DNA from 2 places in the Exiguobacterium sp. s194 genome. Region 2 is predicted to be linked to the other one. Evidence: predicted binding sites of a transcription regulator. Region 2 holds the regulator's gene; the other holds the start of a gene.
The links. Region 2 encodes Rex, which represses fermentation and respiration genes when NADH is low (regulators of the CRP and FNR family bind a similar motif). Its sites were predicted from a motif close to TTGTGAAATATTTCACAA; they were not measured.
Positions count from the first base shown of each region.

Region 1: KNP85_RS00405 (formate/nitrite transporter family protein) is a predicted target of Rex. The motif match lies at 1,873-1,890, and genes of this name have one in related genera.

Region 1 covers NZ_JACSLT010000001.1:82,054-87,825, reverse strand. Annotated here, with positions in the region: gene mutL (DNA mismatch repair endonuclease MutL) at 1-909, shown strand, start outside; gene KNP85_RS00410 (50S ribosomal protein L25/general stress protein Ctc) at 1,073-1,741, shown strand; gene KNP85_RS00405 (formate/nitrite transporter family protein) at 1,950-2,792, shown strand; gene KNP85_RS00400 (anaerobic ribonucleoside triphosphate reductase) at 2,981-4,825, shown strand; gene nrdG (anaerobic ribonucleoside-triphosphate reductase activating protein) at 4,803-5,258, shown strand; gene KNP85_RS00390 (fumarylacetoacetate hydrolase family protein) at 5,313-5,772, shown strand, end outside.
Region 2 covers NZ_JACSLT010000011.1:104,583-110,354, forward strand. Annotated here, with positions in the region: gene KNP85_RS13795 (FAD-dependent oxidoreductase) at 1-483, opposite strand, end outside; gene KNP85_RS13800 (YesK family protein) at 675-968, opposite strand; gene tatC (twin-arginine translocase subunit TatC) at 1,093-1,881, opposite strand; gene KNP85_RS13810 (twin-arginine translocase TatA/TatE family subunit) at 1,884-2,102, opposite strand; gene KNP85_RS13815 (redox-sensing transcriptional repressor Rex) at 2,102-2,758, opposite strand; gene KNP85_RS13820 (ABC-F family ATP-binding cassette domain-containing protein) at 2,908-4,809, shown strand; gene KNP85_RS13825 (hypothetical protein) at 4,806-5,213, shown strand; gene KNP85_RS13830 (hypothetical protein) at 5,261-5,772, opposite strand, start outside.

The DNA.
Region 1 (5,772 bases), on a different contig from region 2:
CATCCGACAAAACGGGAGGTCCGACTCTCGAAAGAGAAAGAGCTGTGCCAGTTGATTCGCGAGACGGTCCAACTGACACTCCGGGAACAGCGTTTAATCCCGTCGGTCAAACCGAAAGAGCGACCGGTCAATCGGACCGAACAAGAGCGACTTGATTTCACGGTCGAACGGACACCTGTCACGGATGAACCGCCGACGTGGAACTATCCGATTCCCCGTGAGCCTGTCACGTCACCGAGCCGATGGTCACCGACCCCGCTCGTCAATGAAGAGCCTGCACCGACCGACCCGATTATCGAATCGGACACAATTGAGACGAAAGGAGAGCGGTTGCCGCCGCTCGACGTCATCGGCCAATTGCATGCGAGCTATATCGTCTGCGGCGCCGAGGACGGCATGTATGTCATCGACCAACACGCGGCTCAGGAACGGATCAAATACGAATTGTTTTATGAGCAACTCGGGAATCCGGACAAGGAATATCAATTGTTGCTGCTCCCGCTCACGCTCGAGTTCACGCAAGAAGAGACGCTCGCGATTGAAGAAGTCGCTCCGCTCTTGAAAGAAGCGGGTCTCGAATTGGAGCCGTTCGGTGGCAACACGTTCCTCGTCCGGGAGATTCCGACGTGGTACCCGCAGCACGATTTGGAAGGGACGGTCCGCGATTTGATTGAGATGGCGATTCGGGACCGCTCTGTCAATCTCGCCAAATATCGGGAAGACGCGTCAATCTTGATGGCGTGCAAGCGGTCGATTAAAGCGAACCATCCATTGAACCACGAAATGATGCGGCAATTGCTGCATGACCTCAATCAGACGACGTCCCCGTATACGTGTCCGCACGGGCGACCGATCTTGGTGAAATGGAGCACGTACGAACTTGAGAAGTTGTTCAAACGGGTTATGTGACACGCTTGTAATCTTTTTTTAACCGGCTGTAACGTTTATGTCCGGGTGCCTATGGGAACAATATACACATGTCACTCAACGCATCGAGGTTGAGAGGTGGCTTTTTCACTGCCTCACCCTCAAGATGTAGACATGATCGATAAACCAGTAGGGGGAAAAGATTATGGCAGACACGCTTAAAGTAATGAAACGAGAATTACGACCACGTTCGGTCCGCGCAAACTTGCGTAAAGAAGGTAAAGTACTAGGTGTCGTATACGGCTATAAAGTCGAGAGCACACCAGTTGCATTCGAGGAGATGGCACTTCGCAAGATTCTCCGCGAACACGGTGACAACGCGTTAATCGAGTTGAACATCGACGGCAAGAAAGTAAACACGCTCGTTCACGGGACAGAAGTTGACCCGTTCACGAACGAATACAAGCACGTCGAGTTCATGGCCGTGAAGATGGACGAAGCGACGGAAGTCGAAGCGGACGTCACACTCGTCGGTGACGCGAAAGGTGTCAAAGAAGGCGGCTTCTTGGCGCAAACGCTCTATAAAGTTACGGTATCGGCGACACCGGCTAACATTCCGGAACGCATTGAACTCGATGTTTCTGAACTCGGTATCGGTGACTCGGTCACGGTAGCTGACATTCCAGAGAACAAAGACTATGACATCGTCTCGGATGGCGAGCTTCAAATCGCATCTGTGAACGAGCCGGTCTCTCTTGAAGAGCTCGAGGCTGACACAGACACAACGACAGAAAGTGAAGCCGAAGCAACTGAAGAAGAGTCGGCTGAGGCATCATCTGAAGAGTCTGAAGAGAAGTCTGCAGACAAAGAATAAGCTGTATCGAACGACCCTTTGCGAAGGGTCGTTTTTTTCGTCACAAATCCGACAAATGTAAACGATTACGATGTGAAAAATGTGTCAACACGGTCCAAGGTCGATTGCAATTTATTGGATTCGGGCTTATATTGTTAATGATTTCACATGTTCGTTCTTATTATATGGGTTCATTCAAACAGAAAGAAGGGTTTGTGACATGGCATCAATGGAAATCCATGCACTCGAATCATTACGGAAAAAAGCTCAGGCATCTTCGCAAATGATTCATTATCGGCCAATGGAATACTTTTTACGGGCAATGCTCGCGGGGATCTTTATCGGATTCGCTTCAATCTTCACACTTAAAGTTGTCAACGGGATGTACTTGATCGATTCGCCGTTCACGACACTCATCGGTGGGTTCTCATTCGGGATCGCGCTTGTCATGATCATCTACGGCGGAGCCGAACTGTTCACGGGGAACACAATGTATTTCACGACCTCGACGTTACGCGGCTATACGACGCTCAGCGACACGATGCTCGTCTGGTTACTTTGTTTCGTCGGGAACGCGCTCGGTGGCGTCTTGTTCGCCTTGTTGCTCGCCCCGACCGGCGTCATCCAAGAACTCGGGATGGACAACTGGCTGTTCGCGGTCGTCGAGAGCAAGATGCATCATACGACGGTCGAGATTTTCTTCCGTGCCATCTTCTGTAACTGGATGGTCTGTCTCGCGATTTTCTTACCAAAACAGATGAAAAATGAGTTCGCTCAAATCTTCTCGATGATTTTCCTCGTCGCCGTCTTCTTCGCGTCAGGATTTGATCATGTCATCGCCAACTTCGTCTTGTTTGCGCTCACGCTCGTCGTCCCACACCCTGAGGCGATTAGCTTTGCCGGCGCCATCCACAACTTGATTCCGGCCACGTTCGGTAACATCATCGGCGGCGCCTTGTTCATGGGTGCGATCTATACGTGGTTGAACGCGAAAGGCTTGCGCGAAGCCCAAGAGTCAGAGGAAAAAGAAGAAGTTGAATTAAAAATCGTGAAACCGGCTAAAGAATTATAAGTTGGGTCACTTGAAGAACGGTCGAGTCCAGATGCGGGCTCGGCTGTTTTTGCGTTTATATCACAACCAACGCTCACAATTTAGACTCCACATCTCCATGCTCAAACATGACATAATCTATATATGGAATTGAATCGAGTTATGAACTCGATTCATATCAATATATAGTGAGGTGATGCGGAGTGAACATGCTCCAGCTTTATGAAGATGTCTGTGTTCTCCCAGATCAAGATCTCGTACAAGAGAACGCCAACGTCGACGGGAAATCACCACTTGGCAAACTGGCACGATTATCCTCGGAAGTGTCGAAACAGCTGTCGACAACGTATTTGTTGTCAGAGCAGACACGTCAGGCCGTCGCAGACAACTTTTTGTACATCCATGACGCCGACTATTACGTGACGGGATCGACGACGTGTTGTCAAATCCCGCTCGGCGAGTTGCTGACGAACGGTTTCCATACCGGACACGGGACGATTCGACCGCCCCAGGACATCCGTTCGGCGATGGCACTCGCTTCGATTATTCTTCAAGCGAACCAGAATATGCAACACGGGGGTCAAGCGTTCCCGATGTTCGATGTCGATTTAGCGCCGTACGTCGAAAAGACGTATGAACGTCAACTCGAGCGTCTCAAGAAGCTTCCGGTCGAATGGTCGACCGAGCAACTTCTCGAAGTCGCTGAGACCGAGACAATCACAGCGACGTATCAAGCGTGTGAGGCGTTCATTCATAACGCTAATTCGATGCATTCGCGAGGAGGCGGCCAAGTGCCATTCGTCTCCATCAACTATGGGACCGACACGAGCCGTTGGGGTCGAATTTTCATCCGCGAGTTGTTGCATGCGACCGAACGAGGGCTCGGTAACGGGGAGACGCCGATTTTCCCGATTCAAATCTTTAAAGTAAAAGAGGGTGTCAACTTTCATGAAACCGACCCGAACGTCGACTTGTTCCGACTCGCCTGTCGCGTGACGGGCAAGCGTCTATTCCCGAACTTCTCGTTCGTCGATGCCCCGTTCAACTTGCAATATTATGATGGGAGCCATGACTCAGAAGTCGCTTATATGGGGTGTCGGACACGAGTGATGGGGAATCGTCACGGCGCCGAGACGTCGATCGGACGAGGCAATTTATCGTTCTCGACCTTGAACTTGGTCAAGATGGCGCTCGTCGCTTCGGACATCCATACATTTTATGAGACGCTCGACGCCTACGTCGACGTCGCCATCGATCAATTGCTCGAACGGTACGACTATCAAGCGAAGCGTCATGCCGACGAATTCCGCTTCCTTTACGCTCAACACGTCTGGAGGGGCAGCGAGAGACTCCAACCGGAAGAAGAGCTACGGGATGTACTGAAGCAAGGGACGTTGTCCGTCGGTTTCATCGGTCTCGCCGAAGCGCTACGCGTGCTCACAGGCGGCACGCATGCCGATTCACGGGAAGCGGAACGTCTCGGACTCGATATCGTCACTCATTTACGTGATCGGATGAGACAGGCGGCAGAGCAGCACGATTTAAATTTTTCGCTCTTGGCCACGCCGGCCGAAGGATTGTCTGGGAAGTTCGTATTGAAGGACCAGCAGGCGTTCGGGATGATCGAGGGTGTCACCGACCGCGCCTTTTATACAAACTCGTTTCATGTGCCGGTGTACCAGTCAGTGTCGATTCGTGACAAGATTCGGTTGGAGGCACCGTACCATGAGCTCTGTGACGCGGGTCATATCACTTATGTCGAAGTCGACGGGTCGCTCGCCCATAACCCGGAAGCGGTCGAAGCGATCGTCCGGCTCATGCGAACCGGAAACGTCGGCTACGGATCGATTAATCATCCCGTCGACCGGTGCGGTAACTGCGGCCTCGAGGGAACGATCGATGCCGCGTGCCCGACGTGTGGCGAGGAAGAGCAGATTGAACGGATTCGTCGCATCACCGGCTATCTGGTCGGCACGATGGACCGATGGAATTCGGCGAAACGAGAAGAAGAACGAGCGAGGGTGAAGCATCATGCGCGTCCTATCCGTACTTGACGAATCGGTTGTCGACGGTCCAGGCATTCGCACGGTCATCTTTACGGCGGGATGCCCTCATCGCTGTCTTGGATGTCACAATCCGGAATCGTGGAACCCGCGAGGTGGGGAAGACGTACCAGTCGAGGACCTGCTCACTCGAATCGAACAATCCGGTTGGGACGGTGTCACCGTCTCGGGCGGAGAGCCGTTCCTGCAACCGGAAGCACTAGCCCGGCTCGTCGACGGGTGCAAGGCGCTTCAGAAAAACGTGTGGGTGTATACAGGCTATACGTTCGAACAGTTACAAGGTATGGACGATGAGTACGTCACAAGCGTGCTCGATCGTGCCGATGTCCTTGTCGACGGTCGTTTCGAACAGCCGCTCATGGACCGGTCGCTCCGATTTCGGGGGTCGAGCAATCAGCGAATTATTTTCTTGAACAAAGCGTAATCGGGACCGTCGCGTCCCGATTTTTTGTATACTAGCAAAAAAGGGGGAATTTTGATGAAATGGTGTAGTTTTCAAGTTGAAGGAGAACAAAGGGTCGGTGTCGTGGCAGGGGAGTTTGTCTATGACGTCAGTGACCAATTACATACGACTTCGTTGTTAGAGGTCATCGCGCGAGAGTTTGAACCGGATGTCGATTTGGACGTCGCACCTCGGACCGCATTGCACGACGTCACGCTCGTCGCGCCATACCGACCACTCAAAAACGTGATCTGTATCGGCAAGAACTATGAAGAGCATGTGAAAGAGATGGATACGGCGGGAGCCGGCAAACTCGTCATCTTCACGAAAGCACCGACTTCGGTCGTTGGACCAGGGGCTGTCGTCGAACGTCATCCTGAACTGACCGACCAACTCGATTACGAAGGCGAGCTCGCCGTCATTATCGGGAAATCAGGACGGGACATCGACGACGTCGACGCCCATATTTTCGGATATACGATTCTGAACGATATCA
Region 2 (5,772 bases):
CTCGACACCGATATAGCCGGCACCGATGACGGCGATGTTCGTCGCGTCTTTTGCCCGCTCGATGATGCGTTGGGCGTGACCATAGTTTTTGCAGAGCTCAATCCCAGTCATCTCGATGCCAGGAAGTGTCGGGACGATCGGCCATGAACCAGTCGTGACGATCAAACGGTCGAACGTGTCATAGACGTCTTCTCCCGTGTCGAGGTTTTTCGCATGGACCGTCTTCGCTTCCGTATCGATGTTCAACACGTCGTGCTTCATGCGCATCGTCGCGCCGAGTTCTTCGAGCTCGGTCGGTGACGCGTAGAAGAGCTCTTCCGCACGTTTGACGACACCGCCGACGTGGAGGGCAATCCCACACGAGAGGAAGCTGACGTTGTCGTTCCGCTCATACACCGTGATGTCGAGATTGTCGTGCTTGGCGAGTAATCCTTTGACGGCTGCTGTTCCTGCGTGTGTACATCCGATGACTGCGATTTTCATATGGTTGTCTCTCCTTTGAGTGTTAGGCAAGTTAGTGTTTGTGATAAATATCACATTTACTTTCTGAACTTAGTGTACTATTTCACAAGAAGGTTTGACAATCCCTTTGCTCACTTTTTCACGTAATTATGTCTAAAGTTTGAACGGCTGGTGTGACAACAAAAAAACGCTCCGCAACCGGAACGGTTCATTCATGAATGGGTCGTGCGTCTTGCTTTAAACCAGTGGTAAGTGACGACGCCGATATAGGTGAGGAGGCCGATTACATACAGACTGAAGCCAATCAAAATCCAGCCCAGCGCGTCCCAACCACGGACGAAGACGAGTCCGATGATACACGATACGTACCCCACGACGAGCAATGTCAACGAGAAGGCGAGTCTCCGCTTGAATCGCGACTTCAGAAAGTTCAGCACGGCAATCAACAAAATTGTCGTCAACACGCCGATGATGATGAGTTCATCCCCGTAGTACTCCCAAGCCATCGCTTCTCCCCCTGACTGATGTTTAAGTAGTTTCATCGTATCACGTGGGTCCAGTGTTTATCTTGTTGTTAAAAACATTTATTCCCAATCACAAAAAAAGCATCGTCCCGTTAAAGAACGATGCTTACTTCTCATTCATTTGTTTCATCAAATCGACTTGCTCTTTCACCATCGCCTCTTTCTCACGACGGAGCACGCCCCGGTACGTGATGCGTGAAATCGACAAGCTGATTTCATACAAGAAGAAGAGCGGCAGCGACACCATGAGGTGCGACGTCAAATCCGGCGGCGTGATGAAGGCCGCGATGACGAACAAGGCGAAGTACGCATATTTCCGAATCGATGACAGGAAGTACGGTGTCACGACACCGATGCGCGTCAAGAACATCGTCACGACCGGCAACTGGAATAACAGTCCGAATGGAATGGTCAGTTGCAGCAAGAACGTGAAGTAGTTCGACGCCCCGATGATTTGCGTCAGACCGAGGTCTTGCCCGAGGTCCGTCGAGATATCGAGGACGAGCGGGAACAACCAATAGTAGGCGAATGCGAGACCGATCAGGAACAAGATGAAGATGATCGGGATATACGCGAGCGTCGCTTTCCGCTCGTTCGGGTGCAGACCAGGTGCGACGAACGCCCACAGTTGATACAGTAGAAACGGACCGGACGCGACGAGCCCGATGACGAGCGCCAAGTTCAAGTAAATCATGAGCGGGTCCGCGACCCCAAAGGCGTTCAGCTCGAGCCCTCGTTCGACGAGGTCCGCCTGCAGATAGGCGAGCACATATTTGACACTCGGCAAAGCGATTAGAAAGAAGGCAAAGACGACAAATGCCGACAGCATCAGTCGTCTCCGCAGCTCTGTCAAGTGATCGGACAGTGCCCGTTCTTGATCAGGTTGATGATTCATGATTACTGCTCTTTCTTCTCAAGTTCTTTCTTATCTTTCTCGTCATGTTCGTTCATCATGCCGTTCGTGGCATTTTTGAACTCTCGGAGCGTTTGACCGGCGGCGCGTCCGAATTCAGGCAATTTCTTCGGCCCGAAGATGATGAGCGCGACGATGGCGATAATGAAGATACTTGCTCCCCCAGGAATACCGACGACGAGCAACGATGATAGTAATTCCATTATTGATGGACCCCCTCAGCAGATGGATAGTGTTGCATAAAGTAAATGAGCGACTGGAGTTCGATCGACAAGTCGATGTGATGGACGCGGACCGTGTCCGGCACAGTAAGTCTGGCCGGTGTGAAGTTCAAGATACCTTTGATGCCGAAGCGGACCAAGTCGTCCGCGACCGGTTGCGCATAGGCAGACGGCACCGTGAGAATGGCGACGTCAATCTTGTTTTGTTTCATGATCTGTTCCATCTCATCGACGTGATGAATCGGGACACCGGACATCGTCGTGCCGACTTTTGTCTCGTCTGCGTCGAACCCGACGACGATATGTGTGTTATTGTTTTTAAGGAAGTTATAGTTGACGAAAGCTGTCCCAAGATGACCAACCCCGACTAAGGCGACGTTCGTAATCTCGTCCTGATTCAGTGTCTTACGGAAAAAGTCTAACAGATACTGTACGTTATAGCCATATCCCTTTTTCCCGAGCGCACCGAAGTACGAAAAATCGCGACGGATCGTGGCCGAATCGACCTTGACCGCCTCGCTCAGTTCAGCAGAAGAGACACGCTGTTTTCCTGATGAATGTAGGCTTTGGATAAACCGATAGTATAGTGGCAACCGTTTGGCTGTCGCTTGCGGAATCTTTGGTTCGTTTTGACTCAACGGAAAGAGCCTCCTTTTTACGACGCGTTTCAAACGAATCTAATTTCATACACCTTGATTGTAAACGAATTCACATGACCACTCAATGAATATACCTGAAATGGGGAAGAAATAAAGTATACTAAATAGAGAGAAAGGGGTTTTTTCACTTGATCCTACTGCAAGTCAATAACTTATCGAAATCATTCGGCGTCGAGCCGATTTTAGAGAACGTCAAACTAGAAATTCAAGAAGGCGAACGTGTCGCCCTTGTCGGCCGTAACGGTGCCGGCAAGTCGACATTGCTTAAAGTCATCGCCGGGGAATACAACTATGACTCGGGCGACATCATGAAGCCTAAAGATGTCACCATCGGCTATCTCGCCCAAGACTCAGGGTTAGAGTCGAACGAGACGATGTGGAACGAAATGTTGACTGTCTTCACCGATTTAATTGAACAAGAAAAGACGCTGCGCCGCATGGAGCAAGACATGGGTTCTGAGCGCATCTTGAACGACCCGGCCGCCTATGAGCGCCTCTTGTCGTCTTACGATGAAGAACAGCATACGTTCAAAGACCGTGGCGGCTATCAATATGAGGCGACGATCCGCTCTGTCCTTCACGGGATGCGGTTCTATCCGGACGACTTCGAACGCCGCATCGATACGCTCTCCGGCGGACAGCGGACACGTCTCGCTCTCGCGAAGATGCTGCTCCAAAGTCCGGACCTGCTCATCTTGGATGAGCCGACGAACCACTTGGACATCGAGACACTCGGCTGGCTCGAGAAGTATTTGAGCGGCTATAAAGGCGCCGTCCTCATCGTCTCCCACGACCGCTACTTCCTCGACCGCGTCGTATCGGTCGTCTATGAGCTGTCCCGCCACCGCAGCCGTCGCTTCGTCGGCAACTACACGAAGTACCTTGAACAGAAGGCTGCCATTTACGAGCAAGAGAAGAAGCAGTTCGAGTCGCAACAAGAAGAGATCGCCAAAATGCAGGACTTCATCCAGCGCAACATCGCCCGGGCGACGACGACGAAGCGGGCCCAGAGTGTCCGCAAGCGTCTCGAGAAAGTCGACCGGATGGAAGCGCCGGACGGTGATGAGCGTAGTGCCGTCCTCTCGTTCTCGATTAAACGCCAAAGTGGGAACGACGTGTTGAGCGGCAGCGACCTCGCCATCGGCTATGAGGAACCGATCGCCCAGCAGCTCCGCTTTCAACTGCAGCGCGGCGAATCGGTCGCCCTCGTCGGCCCGAACGGAGTCGGCAAATCGACGCTCTTGAAAGTGTTGACGAAACAACAGCCGGCCCTTACCGGTGACATCCGCTACGGTACCGGCGTCGAAATCGGCTACTACGACCAGGAGCAACAGAATTTGTCGGATGCCAACCGCGTCATCGACGAGATTTGGAACGATTGGCCGCTCATGCGCGAACAAGAAGTGCGGAGCCTGCTTGGACAGTTCCTATTCAGCGGTGACGACGTCATGAAACGCGTCCATGAATTGTCGGGTGGAGAGCGGGCCCGCTTGACGCTCGCGAAACTGAAGCTCGAGCAACCAAACTTGCTCATCTTGGATGAGCCGACGAACCACTTGGACCTCGACTCGAAGATGATTCTCGAGAACGCCCTCGTCGACTATCCGGGCACAATCCTATTCGTCTCGCACGACCGCTACTTCATCGACCGGCTCGCGACGCGCGTCTTAGAGATCACGCCGAACGGCATCGACGAATACCTCGGCGATTACTCATATTATGTCGAGAAGAAAGAAGAACTTGAAGAACTGGCCCGACTCGCCCGCGAAGAGACGAAACAAGTCATCGTCAAGAAACAGCGTGCCGACAAGGAACAGCAACGTGAGGAACGCCGGATGAAACAACGGATCGAGGAAATCGAGCTCACCATCGAACAACACGAGGCCCGTCTCGAGGAAATCGAGCAGCTCTTGTGTGAACCGGACGTCTTCAACGACTTCGCTCGGGCACAGGAACTGTCGACCGAGTCCGACGCGACGAAAGAATCGATCACGGCACTGTATGCAGAATGGGAGGAGCTCCATTCATGATGCGATTCCGTGCGATGCGAATCGAATGGATGCACGCCTTCCTGACCGGTCTCGCCTACATCGTGCCGACGGGGACGGAATTCGTATCCGAACTGATTCGTGGGGAACCGACGGTCGTTCCGTCGTTCCTGTTTTATTTCTTGCCGGTCGTCATCGGCTTCATCATCCAGACATGGAGCGGGATTGTGATCAGTTTGTTGAGCGGCCTGCTTATGAGCAGCCTGTTTATCCGCCTCGTCGTCTGGCCAGTCGATGTGACCGTGCACAGTTTTTACGCCCCGGGCTCGGTGTGGGGACACTTCTATCAGTCGACGCTCCTCATGTGGGTGCTCGCACTGATTGTCTACGTCGTGAGCCGGGTGAACATGTGGTACAAACAGAACAAACATCATCCGGACGTATAAAAAAGGGAAGCCGTCTCCAACGTGGAGACCGGCTTCCCTTTTAACAGTTAGAAATAACGTAGCGGCTGGAATCCGCGTGTATGGAAGTCGAGCTTGAGGCCGTCTTCCGTGATAAAGAACACGTACTCGTTCGTATCGACATCACGGACGAACACTTTATAGAACGTGAGTGTCTCCTCACGGTTCGTCACATACTTCGCCTCATGCGTCGAGATCACTTGCGCGAACAATTGCTCTTCGTCAAACTCGTTGACGATATCCTCGAACTTCACCGCTTCTTCTTCGGTCGCTTCTCGTCCCGGCGCAATCTCGTAATATGCGTCGCTCGCTTTCGGCTGAACGCCGAGGTTGCGGTCGACGACGATGACGCTCTCGATATTTTGGTCGTCTAGGCTCTTATAGCCGTACAACGTCTCGACGAGCGTGTTCTCACCCGTGACCCGGCCGATGCCTTCGAGCGATTCCGCTCCTGTGAGTGAACGGACGCGTGTCGCTTCCGGCACGATTTCTTCTTGATAGGCGATATTATAGGCGCGGATAATCTCCCGTACTTGCAAAA